Regions from separate parts of the Blautia sp. AM42-2 genome, predicted to be linked through region 1. Evidence: riboswitches for the same ligand, from Rfam matches in the RefSeq annotation. Region 1 holds a riboswitch; the other holds the start of a gene.

The links. A riboswitch is a leader RNA that binds a small molecule or an ion and turns the genes downstream of it on or off. The one in region 1 is predicted to bind cobalamin.
Region 2: it holds a riboswitch for cobalamin, as region 1 does, so the genes downstream of both, DW915_RS08200 (hypothetical protein) here and DW915_RS07750 (sirohydrochlorin cobaltochelatase) in region 1, are expected to answer to the same signal.

Annotation. Positions count from the first base shown of each region.
Region 1 covers NZ_QUIM01000005.1:39,173-51,673, reverse strand. Annotated here, with positions in the region: gene DW915_RS07760 (DUF2798 domain-containing protein) at 37-495, shown strand; gene DW915_RS07755 (hypothetical protein) at 608-1,219, opposite strand; gene DW915_RS07750 (sirohydrochlorin cobaltochelatase) at 1,359-2,663, opposite strand; cobalamin riboswitch at 2,958-3,151, opposite strand; gene DW915_RS07745 (amino acid ABC transporter ATP-binding/permease protein) at 3,215-4,945, opposite strand; gene DW915_RS07740 (ABC transporter ATP-binding protein/permease) at 4,945-6,684, opposite strand; gene DW915_RS07735 (nitrous oxide-stimulated promoter family protein) at 6,698-7,045, opposite strand; gene DW915_RS07730 (YbaN family protein) at 7,042-7,446, opposite strand; gene DW915_RS07725 (acetyl-CoA carboxylase carboxyltransferase subunit alpha) at 8,152-9,861, opposite strand; gene DW915_RS07720 (acetyl-CoA carboxylase biotin carboxylase subunit) at 10,261-11,607, opposite strand; gene fabZ (3-hydroxyacyl-ACP dehydratase FabZ) at 11,604-12,041, opposite strand; gene accB (acetyl-CoA carboxylase biotin carboxyl carrier protein) at 12,068-12,501, opposite strand, start outside.
Region 2 covers NZ_QUIM01000005.1:151,770-164,270, reverse strand. Annotated here, with positions in the region: gene DW915_RS08215 (ABC transporter ATP-binding protein) at 292-1,389, opposite strand; gene DW915_RS08210 (FecCD family ABC transporter permease) at 1,396-2,457, opposite strand; gene DW915_RS08205 (ABC transporter substrate-binding protein) at 2,469-3,833, opposite strand; gene DW915_RS08200 (hypothetical protein) at 3,913-7,701, opposite strand; cobalamin riboswitch at 7,983-8,185, opposite strand; gene DW915_RS08190 (DUF885 domain-containing protein) at 8,305-10,071, shown strand; gene DW915_RS08185 (hypothetical protein) at 10,162-11,631, opposite strand; gene DW915_RS08180 (TrmH family RNA methyltransferase) at 11,807-12,501, opposite strand, start outside.

The DNA of each region.
Region 1 (12,501 bases):
CATTTTTCAAAATTGCAAAGAAAAGGAGAACAATCGATGCCAAAAACAAAATTTCAAAACGTTGTATTTACCCTCATGATGTCCTTTCTGATGGTCTATGCCATGATCTGCTACAACATTTCCATGAACATCGGCGGAATGACAAATCAGTTCTTTCTGATGGCGTTTCACGAGATGATAATCATGTGGCCGGCCGCTTTTATCCTCGAGTTTTTCCTCGTGGATCATCTGGCTCACAAATTAGCTTTTTGCATGGTAACACCGCAGGATCGTCCGATCGTAATCACGCTGGCAATTTCCATTATGATTATTGCTATTATGTGTCCGATTATGAGTTTTATTGCAACACTGCTGTTTAAAAATGCCGGAAAAGAATTTGTCGCTGTCTGGCTCCAAACCACGTTCTTAAATTTCCCGGTTGCCTTCTTCTGGCAGCTCATGTACTGCGGACCCTTCATCCGTTTTCTGTTCCGCAAACTGTTTCCGGAGAAATAAGAAAAGATATCCACAAAGGGAACCGTTTTTCCCCTCTCTGTCCACAATTTCTGTGGACAGACGGTGCAAAATGGTTCACCTTCTGTGGATATCTTTTTTGTTTTTTCCCGGATTACTCCTGTGGTACCGGATTGGATACGCTGACTACATGATCATACCAGGTTCCTTTTTTACCAATGATCGCAACATTGAAATCCTCGTCCAGTTTTTCTACCGGGATATCAAAGCCGTACACTTCATCTGTGGTTCCGTCAGAATACGTTACCTCATCTGTGGTCGGCTCGATCAGCTCTGCACCGTCTGCCTGCGCTTCTTCTTTTGTTCCCACAAAGACATTGACAATGTTTTGGGATACCAGGCTGACGTGGATGGTCATTTTTCCGTCTTTTACCGTCAGGACACCTTTCCCTTCTTTTGCTTCATTGACATGGAACATATTGCTGTCTGTATTGAAGTCTGCCGTATACGTACCGTCTTCCAGCTCTGATGCGTTGCTTTCTCCTGCAGTCTCCGCTGCCGATGCGCTTTCTGCTGAAACATCTGATGTGGATGTACTGCTCTCTGCCTTAGATGCATCCTGTACAGAAGCGGAAGATGCGTCTGCCGCAGAAGACGCAGATACTGCAGATGCAGAAGATGACGCTGCATCCTTTCCGCCACATGCGCCGAGCATGGATACAGTCAGTGCTGCTCCAAGAAAAAGAACTGCCAATTTTTTTCTCATAATAAATTTCCTCCTTGTATCACCTTGAAGCGGATCTTTTTCATCCGCTCAACTTAAAATCCGACAGCACACTGAGTCTCTTCAGCCGTACTGCCGGATCTTATTTTACTCTATTTTACGTTCGGAATGCAACCCCTAATTATTCAGCATCGTCCTGAACGCCGTTGCCGTCCATAGCTGCCTTGGTATGCTGTACATACAGCTGCTCAACAGCATCAATTCTTCCAAGACCTTCGATCTGAGTGTCGATCTCGTCGAATGCACCGGATGCCTCAAACTGGCTCTTCCAGGAATCCTCATCCTCGCCTGCCATATCGTTGTTTGCGTGGTCACCTGCAACAACCATCAGCGGCCGAAGAATTACTTTCTTGTATCCGGCTGCTTTTACTGCCTCGATCACGTTCTCGCAAGCGGTCTCTTCCGGCTTGCCCTCAACGGTTCCGATGAATACGTTTTTGTATCCAAGAGTATCCATCTGTGTCTGCATCTGGCTGTAGGTTACATTTGCAGTGTGGGAAGTACCATGTCCCATAAATACGAAAGCAGTGCCGTCCTCTGCTGCTGCATCCAGACTGTCATAATTTGCAGATTTTACTGCCTGTGCCGTGATTGCTTCTGCAACGGCCTGTTTGTCCTCGTTGATTACGGTAGCGTCACTTCCAACCTCGCCAAGCAGCGGCTCTGCGATGGTTACGGACTCAAATTTATCTTTATAGCTATCTACTGCTTCTTTCAGCTCGTCGTACTCTGCGCCGTGCATCAGATGAGTCGGCTGAATAATCAGTTTTTTCACGCCATTGCTTACAGCTCTTTCCAGTGCCTGATCTACGTTGTCGATCTTCTCGTCATCGCGGGCCTGTACATGGTTGATGATGATCTGTGCAGTGAAGGCACGTCTTACGGACCAGTCCGGATATGCAGCCTGCAGAGCTTTCTCAACGCCTCCGATATCCTCAGCACGGCTGTCGTTGAAGGAAGTACCAAAGCTTACAACCAGAAGCTCATCCTCGCCGATCTCGTCTCCGTTTAACGGATCATCCTTGGAAGCATCCCCTGTGTCTCTTCCGAAGTAATCCGGATCTGCGTTCTCTCCTTCTACAAGTTCCTTCTGCGCGTCTGTCAGGGCATCCCATGCCTCTTTTGCTTCTTTGCACTGCTCGTCGGTGTTATCATTTCTTTCCTGTACATAAATTGCGTCAATCAAAGCTGCCACTTTATCTGCTGCCTCCTGGTCTGCATCTGCGGATACCTCTTCAGATGCAGAAGATGCGCTTACGCTGCTGCTTGCTGCTGTGGTGTCTTCCTCAGATGCGGAAGATGCACTTACGCTGCTTGTTGCTGTGCTGCTTGCGCTGCTGCTGGATGCGTTGCTGCTTCCGCATGCGCCGAGCATAGATGTTACCATAGCTGCTGAAATTAAAGCGACTACAAGTTTCTTTTTCATTTTTGTTTTCCTCCCATTTGCTGGTATCTTTGCAACAACCAATATCGGGGACGTTTTACATTTCAAACTATGAGAAACACGCTCCGCGAGTTTCTCAAGTTATCGCTGCAGTCGCTAAGGTCTCGTGCAAGCACGGACTTTGGCTCGTTGCCCGCGTAAATAGAAAGAAGCCCTTTCGTTTTTCAACGAGGGGCTTCCAGTATTTTCATCACAAAGAAAACCATCTCACCCGCTGTGGGGCAAATGTCCGCTTTCCTGTTTTGTACTGCCAGTTCCTCGTGGCACGAACGTAACGTTCCTGTACTGCGAAAGGCAGGTCTCCCGGCTCATTGCTTCAGGATTTGACTCCAGCGCATCGGTCTCCTTCCCGGTTTCCCAGTGGATCATTCCCCTGCTTGCAAAATACGGTGACGAGTTCGTGCAGGATTCACACCTGCTTCCCTTTTCACCGGACACGTATGTCCGACACCTTACACATCGATATTTAATTGTCTTTTCTTTAACGACTGTTAGTGTAGCACATCGTCTTTTCTCTGTCAAGTGCTGTAAAATCAGGAAATCCGGCCATTTTCCATTTCATATACCACATCCGCGACGTTCATCGTGGACACTCTGTGCGATACGAGCACAATGGTTTTCTCTTCTGCCGATTCTTTCAGGGATTTCAGAATAATTCCTTCATTTAAGGAATCAAGATTCGATGTCGGCTCGTCCAGCAGGATCATGGATGCGTCATGCAGGAATGCCCGCGCGATACCGATCCGCTGTTTTTCTCCGCCGGACAGCGTATCGCCGAGTTCTCCGACTTCGGTGTCGTAGCCGTTTGGCAGTGTCATGATGAAATCATGTATGGACACCTTCTTCGCCGCCTCCATAATTTCTTCCCGCGTCGCGCCGGGTTTTGCAATAGCGATATTGTTCGCAATCGAATCGTGGAACAGGTGTGTCTCCTGCGTCACATAGCTTTCCATATCGCGCAGATGCTTTGTCGGGATTTTGCGGACATCGGCTCCGTCCACGGAAACGCGCCCCGTCTGGACATCCCAGAAGCGCATCAGAAGTTTTAAGATCGTCGATTTTCCGGAACCGCTCGCGCCGTGGATGCCGGTGATTTTTCCCGGTTCCAGTTTCAGCGAATACTGATCCAGAATCGTCTCGTCTTCGTAGGCAAACGTTACATTCTGCGCCTCGGCTCCTGCAAATGCGTGGTCACCGCCGGATGCCGCATCTCCCGGAATTTCCTCCACCAGCGGCGCTTCCTCGAGAAGGGAAAGCACACGCTCGCCGCTTGCCAGCGTCTGATTCAGGTTATTCGACAGGCTGGACAGCGCCACGACCGGGCCGAAGGAACCCATCATCGCGATTGTGCAGGTCAGGACTCCCTCAAATCCGATCCCGCCTTTCGTGTAAAGATAGATCGTCAGTGCCAGCATGCCGAACGATGCCAGAAGAATCACCATGTTGGTGACAGACCGCTGGGAGCCTTCCATGCGGCTTAAGTTTTCCTGCACAGAAGTCAGTTCTTTCGACCGCCCTGACATCTGCTCTTTCCGTTTTTCGCCCTGTCCGTACTGAATCGTCTCGTCGAGGCCACGCAGGGAATCCAGCACGAAGCTGTTCAGCTCGCCAAAGCCTGTCCGGAACTCCATTCCTTTCTGGCTTCCGCGCTTTCCGTTCCACATCGGGATCACAACGCCGACCGTCAGATACGCCGCAAGTGCAAGCAGCCCTGCCAGAACATGGTATCTTCCAATGAAGCATACCATAATCAAAGAAGTTAATGCTGCAATCGCAATCGGGGAAATCGTATGCGCATAGAATACTTCCAGAAGTTCGATATCGGTTGTGATAATCGAAATCAGATTTCCTTTGTCCCGTCCTTCCAGCTTCGCCGGGCAGAGCTTCCGCAAAGCTGCAAACACTTTATGGCGGATGATCGCCAGCAGTTTAAAAGCAATAAAGTGGTTGCAGTACTGCTCCGCATAATGCAGAATGCCGCGCAGCACCGCGATCACGATCATCACCGTGAGTATCGTTTTTACCGGGGTATGTACAAGCCACATGTTTTGCACCGAAAGGCTCGTCCCTGCCGCGCCCGTCAGTAAGCCATGCACGATGACCTGTCCTGCCAGAATCGTCAGGAAGATCGCACATAAATATCCCATTGTTCCAAGAATAATTGCCGCCATCATAATATGAAGCAATGGCTTCACCAGCCCGATCAGGCTTCCCATAATCCGGAGGGCGCTTCTGCGTTTTGCTGTATTTTTCTTCTCGTTCATCATGCATTCCCCTGCTTTCCATAGTTTTCCAGTACCATCTGGCTGTCGTACAGATGACGGTATGCTCCGTTCTGTTCCATCAGTTCCGCATGCGTTCCACGCTCGCAGATGGTACCGTTTTTCAGGAAATAAATCTGATCTGACTGTACGACGTTCGCAAGGCGGTGGGAAATCAGCAATACCGTTTTCGTCTTTGCGAGTTCATGAATCACATTCATGATCAGCTCTTCACTCTCGACATCAATATTCGATGCGGCTTCATCAAAGATATACACCGCACTGTCGCTCCGAAGCAGCGCCCGCGCAATCACAAGACGCTGGCACTGGCCGCCGGAGAGGTTTCCTGCTTTTTCGAGAAGCTCTGTCTGCAGTCCGTTCTGTGTCTGTAAGAATCCCAGCAGATTGACTTTCTGCAGAACCGCCTCCATCTCCTCCTTCGTCGCATCCGGTTTCGCCATGCGCAGGTTCTCTTCTACGTTTCCTTTAAATAAGTAACTATTGTGGCGGACCAGAACAACGTGCTTCATCAGATCCGTCTCAGCGACTTCCGAGAGCGGCACACCGCCCAGGGTGATGCGCCCTGTATATCCACGGTTCTTTGCCGCAAGGATACCCGCGATCGTACTCTTTCCGCAGCCGGATTCGCCGACCAGTGATACAAAACTGCCCGCCGGGAGCGTCAGGTCAATGCCTTTTAAGATTTCCCGGTCCTCTTCATAGGAAAAATGTACATCCTCCAACACGACATCCAGCGGTCCGTCCGGCAGCGTCCGCTCTCCCGTCTGCGGCTCCGGCAGATCGAGGATTTTGAAAATCTTGTCACTCGCCGCCATGCCGTTCATCGCGATGTGGAAGAATGATCCGAGCAGACGAAGCGGCAGGAAAAACTCGCTCGCCAGCAGCACAATGCAGAGCGTGCCGGACACGGTGAGGTTTCCTTTCAGAAATTCCGATACCGCCACCGCCATGCCAACCGCCGCGCCGCCGTATGCTACGATGTCCATCACGCTCGTTGAGTTGAGCTGCATCGTCAGAACTTTCATCGTGATCCGGCGGAAGTTCTGGGATTCCACATCCATCTCGTCGGCTTTCTGCTGGTCGGCCTGATAAATTTTTAATGTCGTCAGACCCTGCAGATTTTCAAGGAAGGAATCGCCAAGGCCGGTGTAAATGCTCCAGTATTTGTTCAGAAGCTTCTTCGCAATCTTCTGCACAACCACAATCGAAATCGGGATCAGCGGCACACAGATCAGAAGAATCACGCTCGCTTTCATGCTCACCCGGCAGAGGATCACAAACAAGGTGAGCGGCGCAATCAGGCTGTAGAACAGCTGCGGAAGATACTTTCCAAAATAGGTTTCGAGCTGCTCCACGCCTTCCGTGGATACCTGTACGACCTCCGAGGATGATACCTGTTCGCTGTAGGATGCCCCCAGTTTCAGCATTTTCTCATAAATTTTTTCACGCAGAATCCGTTTCACATCCACACACGCAAGATACGAAGACCTCGCACCCATCCGCTCGCAGAAAAAGCGGATCACAACAACAATTGCCAGCATAAAAACCGTCCGTTTCACAGCCGTCGCCGTTACCGCGCCATACACAACCCGCTCCAGCAGATCGGCAATCGTAAATACCGCGATCACCTGCGACAGAAGCGCCGCCCACTGCCACAGAATCGTGTACACGATATACTTTTTCGCGTGGGACAGCAGCCCCACCAGTCTTGTTTTAATCATAAGTACCTCTCTTTTATGCTTTTGCTTTTCGCTTCTCTCTCATGCTGCAGATTAAATGCCAGATAGCTAAAATCGGATGATACAGCAGCATCCTCGGCCCCGAAAACCGCATAACGGCGCGGATCTTTTCCCGCATTTCCGGCTTGTAGCAGTGTACTTTGCAGTTTGCGCAGAATGTTTTCTGTTCCATGAAGGGACATTTCTGGCTCCGCTGTTTTGCATAGTCCGCTAATTTCTGACATTCCGGACACATCCCACCGGATGCATGCCCCTCTTTTCCATGGTTCTTCCGGCAGTACAGGCGGATCATCTCTTCCACGACGTACTGTTCTTTCTGCCGCTTTTTTTCTACTTTGTTCATTTTGTTTCTCCTAGGATATGATCTTCTGTTTTTACGGTTTTGACCCGCAGGAAGAAATACAAAATATGGCACATCCATACCACAGCAATACAGATTCTTCCAATCGGCACATTCTTCATAGCAAAAAAGCCGATCGCCATCACAACCGTTACCATCCCGATAATTTTACATTTCGTTCCTACCGTCATCGCCCGATGCTGTACGAAGCTGTCGAGATGCTTCTTATATGATTGGGTCCCAATAAACCAGCTGTGCAGCCGTTCCGAACTTTTCGCAAAGCAGAACAGGGTTGCCATATAGAATGGAACTGTCGGCAGAATCGGAAGCACAATGCCGATGGTACCAAATCCCAGGCACAGAAAACCGAGTACGATCCAAAATATTTTAAATGGACTCTTCACAATTTTCCTCCTTTCTCACCGAATATTAAAATAGAAAAATAGCCGCTCATGGTTCTTGCGAATACATGAGCGGTTAGTTGTCGCTTACGCTAGTTATAGATTAACATTATTTAACTTTCATGTCAAACACATTTCACTCCTGAGAGAACGCTCCTCTGCTTGCAGAATAACTGCTGTTATTTCAACTCACGAAGTGTGATACATCATACTCTAAATAATTCCACCAATGTTTGAAGATTCAACTCACGGAGGGCGACAAAGGAATCGGGCCGGTTGTGTGGGGACGCATCATTTCAACTCACGCCCTCACGGAGGGCGACGCTGCGCCTTCAGTTCATCCGTCAATCCATTGATGTTATACTCAATATACGGGTGCTGCCATAACGGTAGGCGGTTAGTCCTTCTACGGAGGGACTGTGACTCTCCGATTACATAGAAACCCTTTATATGGGAATTCCTTGGAAAGGAGGGCTAAGCCATGAGTATTATCGACTTCATAGCAGTTGTAAGTTTCGGCTTAACCTGCTTTAGCCTTGGATACAACTTCGGCAAAGATACTGCGAAATCACAAAAATAGCCGCCCAGTCCTGCAAACTTTGGCGACTATTTTTACATAAACCAATAAATATGGACTAACCGTCTATCGGTAGCACTCTTTTCAATATCATAATATCATGCATTTCAGAATATGTCAAAATCTTCTTTTCACATATCCCGAAATCTCCGATACCTCTCCTCTACCAGTTCTTCCCCATCCATCTTCTCATACTTTTCCAGGAATCTCAGAATTTTGCCTCTCAATTCTTCACACACCACTGGCATTGTGTCCACCGTAAACTCCCCCGGCTCTTCCACAATCTCTTCTACAATTCCCAGTTCCTTCAAATCCCCCGCCGTCAGCTTCATCACCTCGGCGGCCTCCGGCGCGCGTTTGCCGTCTTTCCACAGGATGCTTGCAAATCCCTCCGGCGACAGGATGGAGTAGATGGCATTCTGCATCATCCACACTTCATCCGCCACGGCGAGTGCCAGTGCACCGCCGCTGCCGCCTTCTGAAATGACAATAGAAAGAACCGGCGTTTTTAACGCTGACATTTCATACAGGTTCCGCGCAATCGCCTCGCCCTGGCCGCGTTCTTCGGCTTCCATTCCGCAGAAGGCGCCTGGGGTGTCTACGAGACAGATAACAGGCCTGTGGAATTTTTCGGCCTGTTTCATCAGACGCAGGGCTTTGCGGTAGCCCTCCGGGGACGGCATGCCGAAATTGCGGCGGATGTTTTCTTTCGTATCCGCGCCTTTCGCCTCGGCGATGACCGTGACCGGTGTGCCGTCAAACGATGCAATACCGCCGATGATCGCCGCATCATCGCCATACAGTCGATCACCATGAAACTCAATAAAATCAGGAAACAGCTCCCGAATATAATCTTCTCCCACCGGTCGGTCCTTTTTCCGCGCTTTCTGCACACAGTCCCAAGCCGATGTTTTCTCTCCCGTTTCTGGTGCTGCCAAAGACCGCTTCACGTCTCCATCCCCCAAAGTCAGCACTTCCGAGGAAACTTCGATATCTTTCCCATGCATCCGCAGAATCTCCGCCAGCACCTCTTTCGCCTCTTCTCTTGGCAGAATCCGATCCACAAACCCATGCTCCACCAGAAACTCCGCCCTCTGGAACCCTTTTGGCAGTTTCTGTCCTATTGTCTGCTCAATAACCCTCGGTCCCGCAAACCCGATCAGCGCATGCGGCTCCGCCAGAATAATATCCCCCAGCATCGCCCAGCTCGCCGTCACGCCGCCCGTCGTCGGGTCCGTCAGCACACTCACATACAAAAGCCCCGCATCACTGTGTCTTTTCAGCGCCGCCGACGTCTTCGCCATCTGCATCAGAGAAACAATCCCCTCCTGCATCCGCGCCCCTCCCGAGCACGCAAACAAAATCACCGGCAGCGAGAGCTTCGTCGCCCTCTCCACCGCCCGCGTAATCTTCTCCCCAACAGCCTCACCCATACTGGCCATCATAAACCTGCCATCACAGACCCCGATCACCGTCTCCATCCCGTTGATCCGTCCCTTACCAGTCACAACAGCCTCCGTAAGTCCTGTTCTCTCCTGCAGAGCCCTCACCTTCTCTTCATACCCCGGAAACCCCAGCGGATTCCCCGCCGTCATCCCCTGATCCCATTCCTCAAAACTCCCATCATCCAGAAGAAACTCAATCCTCCGATACGCATGCACCCGAAAATAATTCCCACACTTCGGACAAATATAAAGATTCCTCTTCACATCCTCCGTAAAAATAGCCCCCTTACAAGCATTACACTTCTTCAAAATCCCCTGCGGCGCCTCCGGCACCACCCCATCCGCCGTGTGCTCCTTCCGAAACACCGTCTTCTTAAAATACTTACCCAGCATCATACCACCATCACTCCTTACGTCATAACACTTTCACTCTATTGTCACCATAACAATCTTCCAACCTCACACCTCACCCATCGAGGCATTCATTCTCTCTTCACCGCTCACTCCTGTCATCCCAGCTGCACCGCCCCGCGGTGTCGCTGACCACACTCTCCCAGTCGTGTGTCTGATCTCAGCCGCTCGGCAGTACAGCAGAGGGGGACGGCGCATTTGCAGGAGGAACTAGAAACACTTAGGCTTCCAGAATTTGCGTTATTTTCAAAAATCTAACTGTCTGAGCGACAGCGGGTTTTGGATTTTTGAAAATAGTTTTAGCAAATGCTGGAGGCCTTAGTGTTTCTTTCCTCTGAAACCGCGCCGTCCCCCTCTGCTGTACTGCCGGGCGGCGTCCGTCTCTCACAATCTCTCCGTCAACCGCTCCACAAACTCAATATCCGCCCTTCCGGCCAGATACTCCTCTTCATTTAAAATAGAATACAAATAATCAACGTTAGTGTCGACTCCCTCGATGACGACTTCCCCCAGCGCACTCCTCATCCGCGCAATCGCCTCCTCACGCGTCCTCCCATGCACAATCAGCTTCGCCAGCATCGAATCATAAAACGCCGGAATCACATACCCGTCATACGCCGCTGTATCCACCCGTACTCCAAATCCCCCAGGCAGATGCATCTCCGTAATCTTCCCCGGACAAGGCCTGAAATTCTTCGCCGGATTCTCCGCATTAATCCTGCACTCAATCGCATGCCCCGAAAGCCGGACCTCCCCCTGCGTCACCGACAGCGGCATCCCCGAAGCCACCCGAAGCTGCTCCTGAATCAGATCCATCCCCGTGACCCACTCCGTCACCGGATGCTCCACCTGAATCCGCGTATTCATCTCCATAAAATAAAAATTCCCGTCCGGCTCCAGCAGAAACTCAATCGTCCCCGCATTCACATAATGCGCCGCCTTCGCCGCCCGGACCGCCGCCGAGCCCATCCGCTCCCGCAGCGTATCATCAATCGCCACACAAGGCGACTCCTCAATCATCTTCTGATGATTCCTCTGAATCGAGCAGTCCCGCTCGCCAAGATGAATCACATTCCCGAACGAGTCCGCCATAATCTGAAACTCCACATGACGCGGATGACGAATCAGCCGCTCCACATACATCGTTCCGTCCGCAAACGAACTTTTAGCCTCCTTCTGCGCCGTCTGAAACGCACTCTGGAACTCCCCGCGCGTCTCCGCCATACGCATACCCTTGCCGCCGCCTCCAAGCGCCGCCTTAATCATCACCGGAAAACCAATCCGGTCGGCCTCAGAAAGACCCGTCTCCCAGTCAAAAACAGGTTCCTTCGTCCCCGGAATCACCGGCACACCGGCTGCCTGCATCGTATTTCGCGCCTCAGACTTATTACCCAGCCGGTCCATCACCTCAGGAGATGGCCCAATCCACGTAATGTGGCACTCCTGGCATCTCCGCGCAAACGTGCTGTTCTCCGACAGGAATCCAAATCCCGGATGAATCGCATCCGCCCCCGTCACAAGCGCCGCACTCAAAATACGTTCCATATTTAAATAACTGTCCTTCGACGGTGCCGGCCCGATGCACACCGCCTCATCCGCGAGCTGCGCATGCAGTGCCTCCCGGTCCGCCTCCGAATAAACAGCAACCGTGAGAATTCCCATCTCACGGCATGCCCGGATAATCCGGACCGCGATCTCCCCACGGTTTGCAATCAAAACTTTTCGAATCATTGTGCTGCCCCCACCATAAAGGTCAGTTCCGCCTGCGCGACCACCTTGCCGTCGACCGAAGCGACCGCTTCCCCGACGCCCATCGGTCCCTTGTGGCGGATAATTTTCGTCTCCAGACGAAGCTTGTCTCCCGGTTTCACTTTTCCCTTAAAACGGCACTTGTTGATGCCGCCGAAAAATGCAATTTTTCCCTTATTCTCGTCAAGAGAAAGAATCGCAACCGCACCGACCTGCGCCAGCGCCTCGATAATCAGCACGCCCGGCATCACCGGCTCCTGCGGAAAATGACCCGCAAAAAAATCCTCGCGGTACGTCACACATTTATACCCAATGCCGAATTCGCCCGGCTCAAAATCTTCTATGTAATCCACCAGCAGAAACGGATGTCTGTGTGGAATAATCTCCTGAATCTGTTTCGTTGTCAAACTGTTCATTCGCTGCTTCCTTTCTCGTCCCGGCTTTACGCTTTTACCCGGAACAGCGGTTTTCCGTAATCAACCATCTCGCCGTTTTTCACCAGAACCTCCGCAATCACTCCGTCCACTTCGCTCTCAATCTCATTCATCAGCTTCATGGCCTCCACAATCGCTACAACCTGTCCCTTTTTCACGGTGTCGCCGACCTTCACAAACGGCTCGGCATCTTCTGCCGGAGCTGTATAAAATGTTCCGACCAGCGGGGATGTCACAAAAACGCCTTCTTCTGCTTCGCTGTGATCCTCAGCCGCTGTACTTTTTCCTGCCGTTTCTTTTCTCTCCGGCATGGCTGCTTCTTTCGCTGTCACGCCATTTGCTCCGCCCATCATCTCTGCCATCTGCAGACCGGCACCGGATGGAACCCCGCTCATCTGCACCTGCACCGGAGCTGCTTTTCCATGCTCCATGGCAATCTTGA
Region 2 (12,501 bases), 110 kb from region 1:
GAAAAACGGTGTGGAAAGCATGTGTTTAAATCTTGCAAAATCAGAACGCGTGTTTTGGTCATAACAGAGAAAACCGTTATTTCGCCAAAAGATTTTACAAAGCACTTGACTTTTTAAGTGTCAATCTCTGTTGGTTTTTGACTTGAATTGTATGAATTTTTCGTACAATTTAATATTACATTTTTCGTGTTCTTTTGCTGTTTTTACAATGGCTGCAAAAAGAAAATCTCCTGTTCGGAAAACAATTGTTTCGTTCCCAGACAGGAGATTTTGATTGGATTTTTCTTTGTTTTACTCTGCCAGCTTTCCAAGCCGCTTTGCTTCTGCCCTCAGCTCTTCGACCCGGCGGTTGCACATGCCCACCGGGACGCCGGTGTCGATGACACGTTCACAGCTCTTCATCAGCTCGCAGGCGCGGGCAAATGCCTCGTCGCTGATCTCCTGGAACGGTGCTTCGGTTACCGTCTCCATCGCCAGAATGCGGGCGAGCTGGTAATCGATATCGTTCGTATACAGGACGCCTGCCGCAAACGGGACATTTTCCTTCTGCAGTTTCCGGAACACCGGGATTCCCGTTCCGCCGCCTGCGAGGACAAAGACGCGCGGTGTTCCCTCCGGCCGTGGCAGCTCGATGCTTCCGAAGCACGGGTCAAACGAACCATTGTCAATCTCGTACAGTTCGCGGATGATATCCTCGCGGAAAATTGTCTCCGGTGCGCCGAAATGGGAAATAGCATCGCCCTTGACGCAGATGATCTTATCTGAAATTTTCTGTGCCAGATCGATCTCATGCAGCGACATGATGACGGTGATGCCCTTCTCCTTTGCCATGCGGCGCAGAATCGCGAGCAGTTCCAGCTTGTGGCGGATATCGAGGAAAGAAGTCGGCTCGTCGAGGATGATGACCTCCGGCTCCTGACAGATCGCACGCGCAAGAAGCACTCTCTGGCGCTGGCCGTCGCTGATAGCGTTGAAATCGCGGCCGCCGAGCTCTTCGGCATGAACAGCGCGCATCGCCTTCTCGACCTTCTCCTCATCCTCGCGGGTCAGCATGCCGAGCCGTCCGGTGTACGGATAGCGGCCCGTTGCCACGATATCGTGGCAGGTCATCAACTCCGGCTTCATGCGCTCCGTCAGCACAACGGCCATCTTCGTGGACAACTCGCGGAACGAAAGCTCATGCAGGTTTTTCCCGTCAAACTCCACATTTCCGCCGACCAGCTTTAACTGGCGGGTGATGCTTTTCAGAATCGTTGATTTACCGGAACCGTTCGGTCCGATCAGCGTAACGATCTCGCCTTTTTCGATGCCAATGCAGATATCTTTGATCAGCGGCTTCTTATCATAGCCGACCGTCAGGTGGTCCAGATGAAAATAATATTCATTCATATTCTCTTACCCCCTTTTCCGGCGCAGCATCATGAAAATGACGACCGGCGCACCAAAGATCGATGTGACCGTACTGATGGACAGCTCCAGCGGTGCAAACGCCATACGCGCAATCAGGTCGCACATCATACAGAAGACGGCTCCGCCGAGGAACGTTCCCGGGATTACGACGAGCGGACGCGATGTGCCGAGGCTCTGTTTGACGAGGAACGGGACGGCAATGCCGACAAACGAAATCGGACCGGCAAATGCGGTGACACATGCGGAGAGAATACTCGAAAGCAGAATCAGCGCGATGCGGAATACTTTGATGTTGACACCCATGCTCTGCGCATACGCCTCACCGAGCTGGTATGCACCGATCGGTTTTGCCATCAGGAACGTGATGACAAAGGTGATGCCGATCACAGCCGCAGAGATCGCTACGTTGCTCCAGCTCATGCCGGAGAAGCTTCCCTGTGACCAGCCGTGGAGGTTGACGATATCGGAATCCTCCGCGAAGGTGACAACAAAATCCGTGACCGCCGAGCAGATGTAACCGATCATAATACCGCCGACGAGAAGTCCTGCCATATTTTTGATCCGTCGGGACATCAGCAGAATGAAGCCGACGGAGAGAAGGGATCCTAAGAATGCTGCAACAATCATCGTGTAAGATGTGATATTGCGCGCCCACTCCAGATAAAAGATCATGGTCAGCGCCACGACCATTTTGGCTCCCGAGGAAATTCCAAGAACAAACGGACCGGCAATCGGGTTTTCAAAGAAAGTCTGTAAAAGGAAGCCCGACAGGGACAGAGCACCGCCCAGGATTGCCGCCATCAGAATACGCGGAAGGCGGATTTTCCAGATAATATTATACTCTTTCCCCTCTCCGGTCCGCCGCAGCAGAATCCGGAAAATTTCCGGAATCGAAATATTTACGTTTCCGGAATTGATATTCAGCACGGTGATGGCAGCGAACGCCAGAATCAGCACCAGAAACACAGCGGCATACCGCGAACGGCGCCGGAAGTTTTCCATATGGAAACTGTTCTCTTTTCCTGTCATATTTTTTTTCTCTGACATACGTTCCTCCATCAGGATAATTTTCTTAAGAATACCATCTGATCCGGATCGCCGCCCGTTACCAGAAGGTTAATGTCGTTGGTAAACTGTGCAATTTTATCGGTTGCCTGATACATCGATTTCTCGGTTGTCCAGACGTTGCCCTCTTTGACTGCTTTGTAATCGGCAAACATGGAATCCTTTGCCAGCAGGTCGTCCAGGGTTTTGACGGTGGAATCGATGCTTGCGTTGTAGATCAGGTAGTCCGCATCTTCGGCCGTATCGTAGAACTGCTCCATCGTGATCGGCACGGATGTTTTTCCGCTGTCGTCCTGGAGATCACGGAAGGCGTTGCGCGCACCGCCAAGCTCGATCATGTTGGAAATATAGTCCTCCGGGTTCCGCACAACGGCAGCTCCGCTCGTATTAATATAGAAGAAAGCGACCGTTTTTTCGGTATTCTGGAAATCCTTCAGATTTTCCACAACACTTGCCTGACTTGCAAAGAAGTCGGCTGCCTCCTCCTCTTTGTCCAGCATGGCACCGTAGAGTTTGATCCATTCGGTTCTGCCAAGAGGCTGGGATTCGTAGCTGGAACGGTCAATGAAGACCGGAATATCGAGCATCTCGATCATCTCCTGTACCTTCGGGGAATGGAGGATCATCGTGGATTCAATGGCCAGATCACAGTTCTCACTGACCAGAAGTTCGTAATCCGGCTCACTGTATTTTCCGGCGAAGATCATCGTTCCGGCATTCATCGCGTCAACGGCATCCTGTACGTACCAATTGTCTGCGGTTTCACCGGAGAGACGAATCGTATCGAGGGAGTCGATGGCATCGAACAGCGCCATCGGAGAGGTTGCTGCCATGTAGATGCGTTCCAGCGGCTGATGGATTACAATTACATCGGAATCGAGGTCATCCGGCGCCTCTTTTCCGTCCGGGACGAGCAGATACTGCGCGCCGTCTTTGACATCGAGCAGTTTATAGCCGTCTGTGCAGTAGTATACGTTAAAGCACTCGGCGTAATTCAGGACCATCTTGCTCTCGATGGTGATTCCGGTGATGTCCGGTGCGTCGCTGACATCGTCTGTCGTTGCGAAACCATCCGCGGATGCGGTATCACTCCCGGAGGTGCTGCTCTCAGCAGTGGCTTCGGAGGTGCTTTCACTTTCAGCCGTACTTTCCGAGACGGATGTGCTCTCCGTCTGGCTTTCGGAAACGTCTGCTGAGGATGCTGTGAATGTGCTGCTCTCAGAAACTGCCGAAGTGCCCGACGCGGACGATGTGCTGCTTCCCGTTGATGCGGTGCTGCCGCAGGCCGTCAGTGACATCGCTGCTGCAAGAAAAAGTGCGGCCCATTTTTTCAGCTTTCTTTCGTTTTTTCCTGTCATTTGATATTCCTTTCTTAAAGAAAAAGCCGCTGCCATATGGCAGCAGCCCTTTCTCATTTTTTGCTGCAAATTATTGTACTTATTTATTCTCTTCTGCCTTTACCATCTGCTGGAACAGCTCGTTTGCCTGATCCTCGCATCCGAAGATCACGCCGTAGACTTTCAGCCACTCTGCTTTCGCAAGATCGGTCTTCTCGTCTGCGGAACGGTCAACCAGCATCGGAATGGTCAGGGTTGCCAGACGCTCTGCGGTGTCGGACAGACGCTCATTTTCCTCTTTCAGAAGTTCTTCCGGAGTCTTGTCTTCGTCTGCTTTCTCATCCGTTGTCTTATCGTCTTTATCGTCCTTCTGATCCTCAGCTTTGGTATCTGCGGTCTCGTCGGCTGCATCAGCATCTTCCTCATCTTTTGCATTTCCCGGAAGGAACTCAGATGGAAGAATTGCAAAGTCGATTTCGTCTTTTACCAGAGCTTTGTAGTCCAGATCATCGAATGCTCCGTCGAAGGAGATTTTTTTGTCTTCCATTGCTTTTGCAATGTTTTCGATCTGGCAGTCTTTCTGCTCCATGCCGACTGCTTTGATGCTCTCTGCTGCGTCTAACTGCTCGTCGAGAAGTTTCAGGGCATCCTCAGATGCTACGTATGCTTTCTCAACCGGAAGCTGGATCACGATCATATCTTTGTCCAGTCCTGCCGGAATCTCAACATCTTTCGGAACGATCAGATATTTGACAACATTGCCTTCGTACAGCTCTTTTGTCTTTTCGGTCAGATCTTTCGCTTTCTCAGTGCCGGTCTTTTTGGAATCGGATGCTGCTGCCGCTTCTTCCTCGTCGGTTGCTGCTGCGGTATCCTCTGCTGCTGCGGTATCGGTATCTTCTGCTTTCTTGTCGTCCTCGGTCTGTTTCTCCGGATCACGCTCGGTATCTTTTGTCATATCGATCTCCAGCAGGGTGATGCCTTCGTCGTAATGATACATCTTGAAGTACTCTGCGTAAGCAAGTTTTGTCTCTGCTTTGTATTCCAGTCCCATGATCTCTGGAGCGGTGGTATCCAGCTTGGAGTTATCGGTGCTGATCGTGGAGGTTGTTCCGTCTGCTTTTACAAATCCTGTGCTGGAAGAAGTGCTGCCGCCCTTCTTTGCTGCTGCCAGGGAGATGAAGATGTTGTAGGAAATCTCATGGGCAACGGACATTCTGGTGGTCATACCGATGATGGTATTGTTCTTGTTCAGCTCAACCGGAATGGTGAAGATGCTGCTTCCGCCGCTGACATTTGCCATGTATTTATTTCCGTTTGCTTTTACATATCCGTAGTACGGACTGCTGAATGCGATCGTTGCATAAGCCTGTCCGTTCGTTACAGTAATCTTGCTGCAGGAGATGGTTACCTTTCCGGATCCGCCGGAGAAGGAGAATCCGTCTGGTGTGTAAACGCCGTCTGCCAGTGTGGTTGCACTGTCTACTTTGGATGTGCCGCCGCTTAAGTCAGACTCATATTTGGATTCCTGCTCCGGTTTGGTATCGGCCGGTTTCTGGGTCGGTGCCGGAGTCGGGGTGCTGGTCGGTTTTACAACCGGTGTCTCAGATGGAGATACGGTTGGGGTATTGGTCGGAACGAGGGTTGGTTTCGGAGTATCGCCCTTGTTGTCATCCGACGGAAGGTCTCCGGTCTTTTTCAGGCTGGAAGATGCAATCGTGATGGCTCTGTCGTACCATTTGCCGCTCTTTACTGCATGAGCTGCTACAGCAAGTTCCTGATCCAGTGCTTCTACCGGGATTTCAAACTGCATTCCGGTTTTGGTTTCACCGTCTAAGGTGTAGTCCACTTTTCCGGTGGAAGCGATCCATGCGCCGCTCTCTGCTGCCGCATCTTTTCCGGTTCCCATATACAGATAATCATAGCCGCTTCCGCTTAAGGTGATAACTGCTGTCATTTTTCCGTTTTTCGCGGTCAGTTTTACGCCGACTACCTTGAACATTGCTGCATTAGTTGTTGCCTCTGCACTGTAAATACCATCTGCTACTTTATTGGTCTCATCTGCCGGAAGATCTGCGGTCTTTTTCAGACTGGAAGATGCAATAGTAATGGTTCTTGCATACCATTTATCCCGTTTTGCAGAATGGGAAGAAACAACAAGTGCCTGATCGAGTGCTGCTACCGGAATATCATACTGCATTCCTGTTTTCGTCTCGCCGTCTGCTGTTGTGTAATCAACGGTGCCGACGCCTGCAATCCATGCACTCTTGTCTGCGGCAGCTGCCTCTTCCGGTGTTCCCATGTACAGATAATCGTAGGCAACACCACTTAACGTGATGCGTGCTTTCATGTCGCCGTCTTTTACGGTCAGCTCTACGCCGACTACTTTGAACATAGCTGCGCCGGTCTCCGCGGTTCCGCTGTAGATACCGTTTTCTACTTTCGCCGGTTCCGGAGTTGGAGTTGCGGTTGGAACCGGAGTCTCACTCGGAGTCGGGGTTGCAGTCGGGACCGGAGTCTCGGTCGGCTCCGGTATCGGAGTTACTTCCGGTGTTTTACTTCCCGGAACTGCAAGATAAAGCTGCTTTTTGGTGTACCAGGTTCCGTCTTTCTTTCCAAGAACGATCGGAACGGTTGTGCCGGCTTTGTCCGCATCTACTTCAAATGTAAAGGAATAACCGCCGTTTGCTTCCTGCATTCCCTGGATAGCCGGTGTTTTTGCAAGGTCATCGTTCTTTCCAAGATACAGTTTATCAAATGATACGTTGTTTGTTTTCAGTGTAAGAACGAGTTTATCGCCCTTGTTGATCATTGTTGCCTCGGAGATGACGAACATTTTGAATACGCTGCCGTCCTCTTTGGTAACCGGTGCTTCTACACTGGCTGGCTTATTCGAGGAATCCTCACCTGGATTTTCGCTTGGAGTCTCGGTTGGTTCCGGTGTTACCGTCGGGATTGCATCGGTGCTGTGGATCGTAACGGTTTTATCAGCCCATGTTTTTTTCTTGGCTGAGCGAACGGCAACATCCATCTGTTTGTCAAGCTCTTCCACCGGAATTTCAAAACGATATCCGGTCTTTTCTGCACCGGTCTTCGTATCCGTATAGGTTTCGCTTCCTGTCGGAGCAATCCAGCTCTTTTCATCTGCTGCGGCAGCTTCTGCTGCTGTTCCCGTATACAGGTAATCATAGCCGGTTCCACTCAGCAGAATGGATGCTTTCAGTTTTCCATCTTTTACGATGAGTCTGGAAGAAATCACACTGAACATGCTTCCGGTTGCTTCTGCAGAAGTCTCATACTCACCATCTGCCGGTTTTGCTGCTTCCGCTGCTTTTGTTTCTTTCTTCTCGGCTGTATTGGATGTCTCATTTTGGGTTGTTTCTTTTACTTCCGTTTTCGGCTGTTCTGCCGCCGGACTGGTATTCTCTTTTACAGCATCTTTGGTTTCTTCTTTTGCCGGTGTTTCTTTTCCAGCATCTTGGGAAGTCTCATCTGCTGCTTCCGGCTCTTTTTCTGTGGTATCGGCAGTCTCTTCACCGTCTTTTGCAGTGTCCTCTGCAGTATCTTCCGAAGCATCCTCATCTGCGGATGATGTCTCGGTCTCGTCAGATCCTGCCGGTGTCTGATCCTCTGCAGGCGCGGCCGGTGTTTCCGTCGGCTCTTCTGCCGGAGTCTCTGCAGTGCTTTCACTGCTCTCGGTTTCTGCCGGTGTTGTTTCCGGTTCTGCCGTCTCTGCTGTTTCTTCGCTCTGCGGCGCTTCCTCTGCGGCTGCGCTGCTTTCTGTCTGTGCTGCTTTTTCCTGCATATCTGCTAATACGCTGGCAGTCGGGCTCATGATCATGGACGCCGACAGCAGCAGTGCCAGAAATTTGCTTGAATTTCCTTTCATAACTTCTCCTTTTCTTCGGATCTCCTTCGCGCATCTGCTCCGGATTCCGTCTGACTTTTTCAGGCAGCTGGGCGGTGCCTGTCCCCGTCAATGATGTCTCCCTGCAAGTAATCTTGTTTTTGAGGACACATTTTTTCTGCGAAAAGACAAACAGACATCTGCTTTTTCTGCAAAAGAGTTTCTCCACCGGAGCTCTTTTTCGGACGCATGGCGACAAAAAAGCAGATGTCCGATTTTACTTCGTACATCTTTCCATGAATATATATGCTTTTATCGGAAGCGATTCACTAACCTTTCCAGCAGGTTTCCTGACTCGCAGATCTTCACGGCAGCCGCGCCTTCTCATGCGTTTCGCACAATGGCATTTCTGCAGCTAACACTCCTGCTTACAGTGACCGGATCGCTCAGGATTTCCACCTGATTCCCTTTTATCTTCGCGGATTCTTTTTCAAATCCGTTCCGCACTGAAAAGTCCCTTATTTCATTCGTTACTGATTATAGCAAAGCCGTTTTGGAAAGTCAAATGAAAGGCCACGGAAAAAGCGCATAAAATCAGCATTTTTTACATACTTTATGATAACTGTCCGCACCGGAGCCTATTCTATGAAACCAGCTTCTCTGCACCGCCGCATCCTGTTCCCTCTGCTTCTGTGCGGCGGACTTCTTTTCGCCCTGCTGTTCTGGTATTTTTCCCCGTTCTTTTCCCCTGGTGAGAACCGCCGGTTTTCCGCGTATGTGGAGGAACGGTTCCACTCCGAGGTAACCTCTTCTGCCATCACGCTCCACTATACCCTCGCTGATCCGGCTTCCCGCGGAATTGCCCCCGGCACCGCCTCGTTCGGCACGGTTTCCATCCCTGACCGCACCTCGTATGATGCCCTGCTGCAGAGTGTGGAAACAACGCTCACATCCTTTCATCGAAACCGCCTCTCCGCGGAAAATCAGATCACGCTCGATCTTCTGCTCTACGAGCTGAACTGCGAGAAAATGCCGGGCAGCACCAGCCTTCTTGCGGAACCGCTCGGTCCGTCGCTCGGGATTCAGGCACAGCTTCCCATTCTGCTCGCGGAGTACCCGTTCCGCACACAGCAGGATATCGCCGACTACCTCCATCTTCTGCAGGATCTCCCGCGCTATTTCTCCGATCTCATCGCACTCGAGCAGGAAAAATCCCGGCAGGGCGTGTTTCAGAATGACCTTGCGGTCGATGGCATTATCCGCCAGTGCAGTGCTTTTCTCGCCGACGCGGATACACCGGAAAGCCATCTGCTCCACACCGTTTTTCAGAATAAACTGCAGGCGTCTTCACTGTTTTCTGAGGCGGAAAGGAATCTCTGTCTGCAGACGCATGAAAAACTCCTTATCTCCTGTGTTTTTCCCGCCTACCGCTCTCTTTCCGATGCTCTTTCTTCACTCCGCGGCAAAGGAACACAGAACGCCGGCGGTCTTTCCCGGCAGGAAGGCGGACTTTCCTACTATGCGTATCTTCTCCGCAGCCGCGTCGGTGTTGACGCTTCACCAGAGGAGCTGACCCGCCTTTTAACACAGCAGCTTGCGGACCAGTGTGCCGAAATGCAGATCATTCTCGATCAGAATCCGTCGCTCTCCCTCTCCGAGCAGGCGCTCGTGCTGCCGTTCTCCACGCCGGAGGAAATGCTTGCCGATCTGCAGAATGCCGTTTCTGAAGATTTTCCCGTTCTTTCGGGTATCGCATACGAAGTAAAGACCGTGGATGACTCCCTCAAGGATTTTTTAAGCCCCGCCTTTTATCTCACACCGCCCGCCGATGTCAATTCACCCAACTCCATTTACCTGAATCCCGCGGATGAAATGACCGGCATCGAGCTGTATTCCACACTTGCCCACGAGGGCTTTCCCGGCCATCTGTACCAGACCGTCTCGTTCTCGCGCTCCGACCCGCTTCTGATCCGCCATCTCTACGCGCCGTCGGGTTATGTGGAAGGATGGGCAACCTACGTTGAATCATATGCCTGCCGCTACGCCGCACGTAATCTCGATGCAAACACGCAGGCGCTCTGCCGTCTCTGGTATCTGAACCGCTCGGTGCATCTTATCCTCTGCTCGCTGCTGGATCTCGGAATCCACAGCCAGGGATGGCTCCTCTCGGATGCGTCAGCCTTTCTGGCGCAGTTCGGCATCACGGATGCGTCGGCCGCTGCCTCTTTATATCAGTATATTCTCGAGACACCGGCGAACTATCTGAAATACTGTGTCGGATCGCTCTCGTTTTCGCAGCTCCTCTCGGAAGTGCAGAAACAGGAAGGTGACTCATTCTCATTGATCGGTTTCCATGAAAAACTGCTCCGTCTCGGGCCTCTGCCATTTCCGCTCGTAGAAAAATATCTGTAAACGGTTCGCCCTGCTGAAAAAAAGATCCCACAGACTTTCTTCTATAAATAATAAAAAGTTCTGTGAGATCTTTTTCATTTTCAAAATTCTTTAACCTAAATTGTAAAGAGATGGATCTGTCGGCCGCTGCGGATCAATAACAGAGGCAGAATCAAACAGATCGCTTGTTCTATCCTCGCCGCCTCCGTAGAGGTTCTGGTACAGACGGTATCCATCCAGGTTTCTTCGTCCCATACGCAGGTAATTGTCTCTTACCTGAACGAAATACTGGGAGGAATCTACGTTGCAGTAGATGTTGAAGCCCTGACTCTTTAAGTAAGCAAACTTCTCATTGTCCATCGTGTAATCGTGCCAGTCGGAAAGATCCTGTCCATGTGCAAAGATGATGATATCGCTTCCGCCGATGAGCGGTGCAACATACGTCAGCCATTTCTCGGTATCCGCCTGGATCGTCTCGATCGGTTTGTCGCCGACACGGATATGGCCCCAGGTATGGCTTGCGAATGTCCAGCCGTCTGCTTTGATCGCATCGGCTACTTTTTTCGCCTCCTCGCACTCTTTATCCCAGTCGAAATCCGGGTGTGCATCAAGCCATGCTACCTGATCATCCGTCAGATCTTCTCTTGTCTTGTAATCACCGTCGGTGCGGTATCCGAGGATTCCGTCGTAGCCGGTCAGTGCTACGGTTCCGCGCGCATTATGGTATACGGCATCCGGATGCGCTTCGATAAACTGATCCATCAGCGGGATGCAGTCGTAAGCACCGGTCACAACAGTTCCGTCATCCTGAATGTATTCGCAGGTCGGTTTTCCGTCGTCGCCGACTACCATCTTGCTGGCAATGCCGCGTCCGTCGTAAGAGTGGTAATAGGAAAGGTCATCCAGAGAAAGAACGAATGCTTTCTTGCCCTCCGGCAGGTAAATGTCCCCTTCCTCGTAATGAACGGTTCCGTCATCATCTACGGTCTTTTTCACGAGATCGTTGATCGAAACCATGACATATCCTCTGTCGTACATCTGCTGGGTGATCGCGTTGAACTCATCCACGGTGGTCATCCACTGGCAGAAGCCTGCGGTCTGTGCGTTGTCCTGATAGAAAGCTTTCTGCGGATCGACTACAAGAGAATGATAGAAAATGTGGGTTACTTCGTTGACGTTGACGCGCACACAGGCATCTCTCGTGCTGGTGTACTCTGCTACTTTTGTGATGATATCCGCGTCGGTCGCTGCGCCCTCTACGCTCTGGAGCTTTTCAATGGCTCCATCGTAATCGTATGTCTGCGCAAGTGCATCGGCTTCCGCCATAATCTGTGCTTTCGTTGTCGGCGCTTCAGCACTTCCCGTGCTGTCCGACGATACGGAACCGTCCACCTCTGCTGTTTTCTGATCCTCTTTTTCCTGTGCTTTCTGCTGGATTTTTTCTGTTCCTCCGGCCAAAGCCCAGATTCCAATGCCGAAGATGACAAGCAGAACACATAGAATTCCTGTTTTGATCATCAGCGCACGCTTCCGCTTTCTTCTTCGGAGCTCCTTTTTACTGATGTTTTTTTTCTCACTCATTTTTCCTTCCTCCCAAAACAGCTTTTGCTTTTCTGGCAAATATTACAGTTTTACCGGACTGACAGAAATTCAGCCCGGACTCTGCTCTTTCTATTTTAGCTCAAAATACCGGTTCTGTCGAGTAGGTTTCCGGCAGGTTAAGAGAAATGTAAGAAAACCGGTAACGCTCTTTCTTTTATGCGCGCTGGCCGTGTGCCTCATACATGAGAACGGCGGATGCAATCGCTGCGTTTAACGATTCCACTTTTCCTTCCATCGGAATACGGATCAGGCACTCGGCGGCCTCTGCCATTGCATCAGTCAGGCCGTTTCCCTCATTTCCGATCAGGAATGCCGTTCCTTTTGTGTAATCCTCCTCGCGGTAGGAATGCACGCCGTGCAGATGTGCCGCGTACGTACAGATCTTCCGCGCTTTTAAGCCTTTTACAAATCCGACCGCATCGTCGACGATCAGAAACGGCATACGGTAGATCGAGCCCATCGTCGAGCGGATCGTTTTCGGATTGAAGATATCCGCGGTACCGCGGCTCATGATGATGCCGGTGACTCCTGCGCCCTCTGCGGTGCGGATGATTGTTCCGACATTTCCAGGGTCCTGCAGATCCTCAAGTACCATCAGAAGCGGTGTCTTTCCGTTGTCCATCACCTCCTCTTCGGTGTAATGCGGCATGCGGATCACACTTAAAACACCCTGCGGCGTCTTCGTGTCGCACATGGACTGGAACACGCGGTCGTCCACTACTTCGTATTCTGTCCCGTCGGACGGCATTTCATGCATTTTGCTGCCGCTCTCAGACACATATACTTTTTTCAGCCATTCCCGCGGCGCTTCCTGGAACATTTTCCAGCCCTCCGCCACGAAAACGTCCT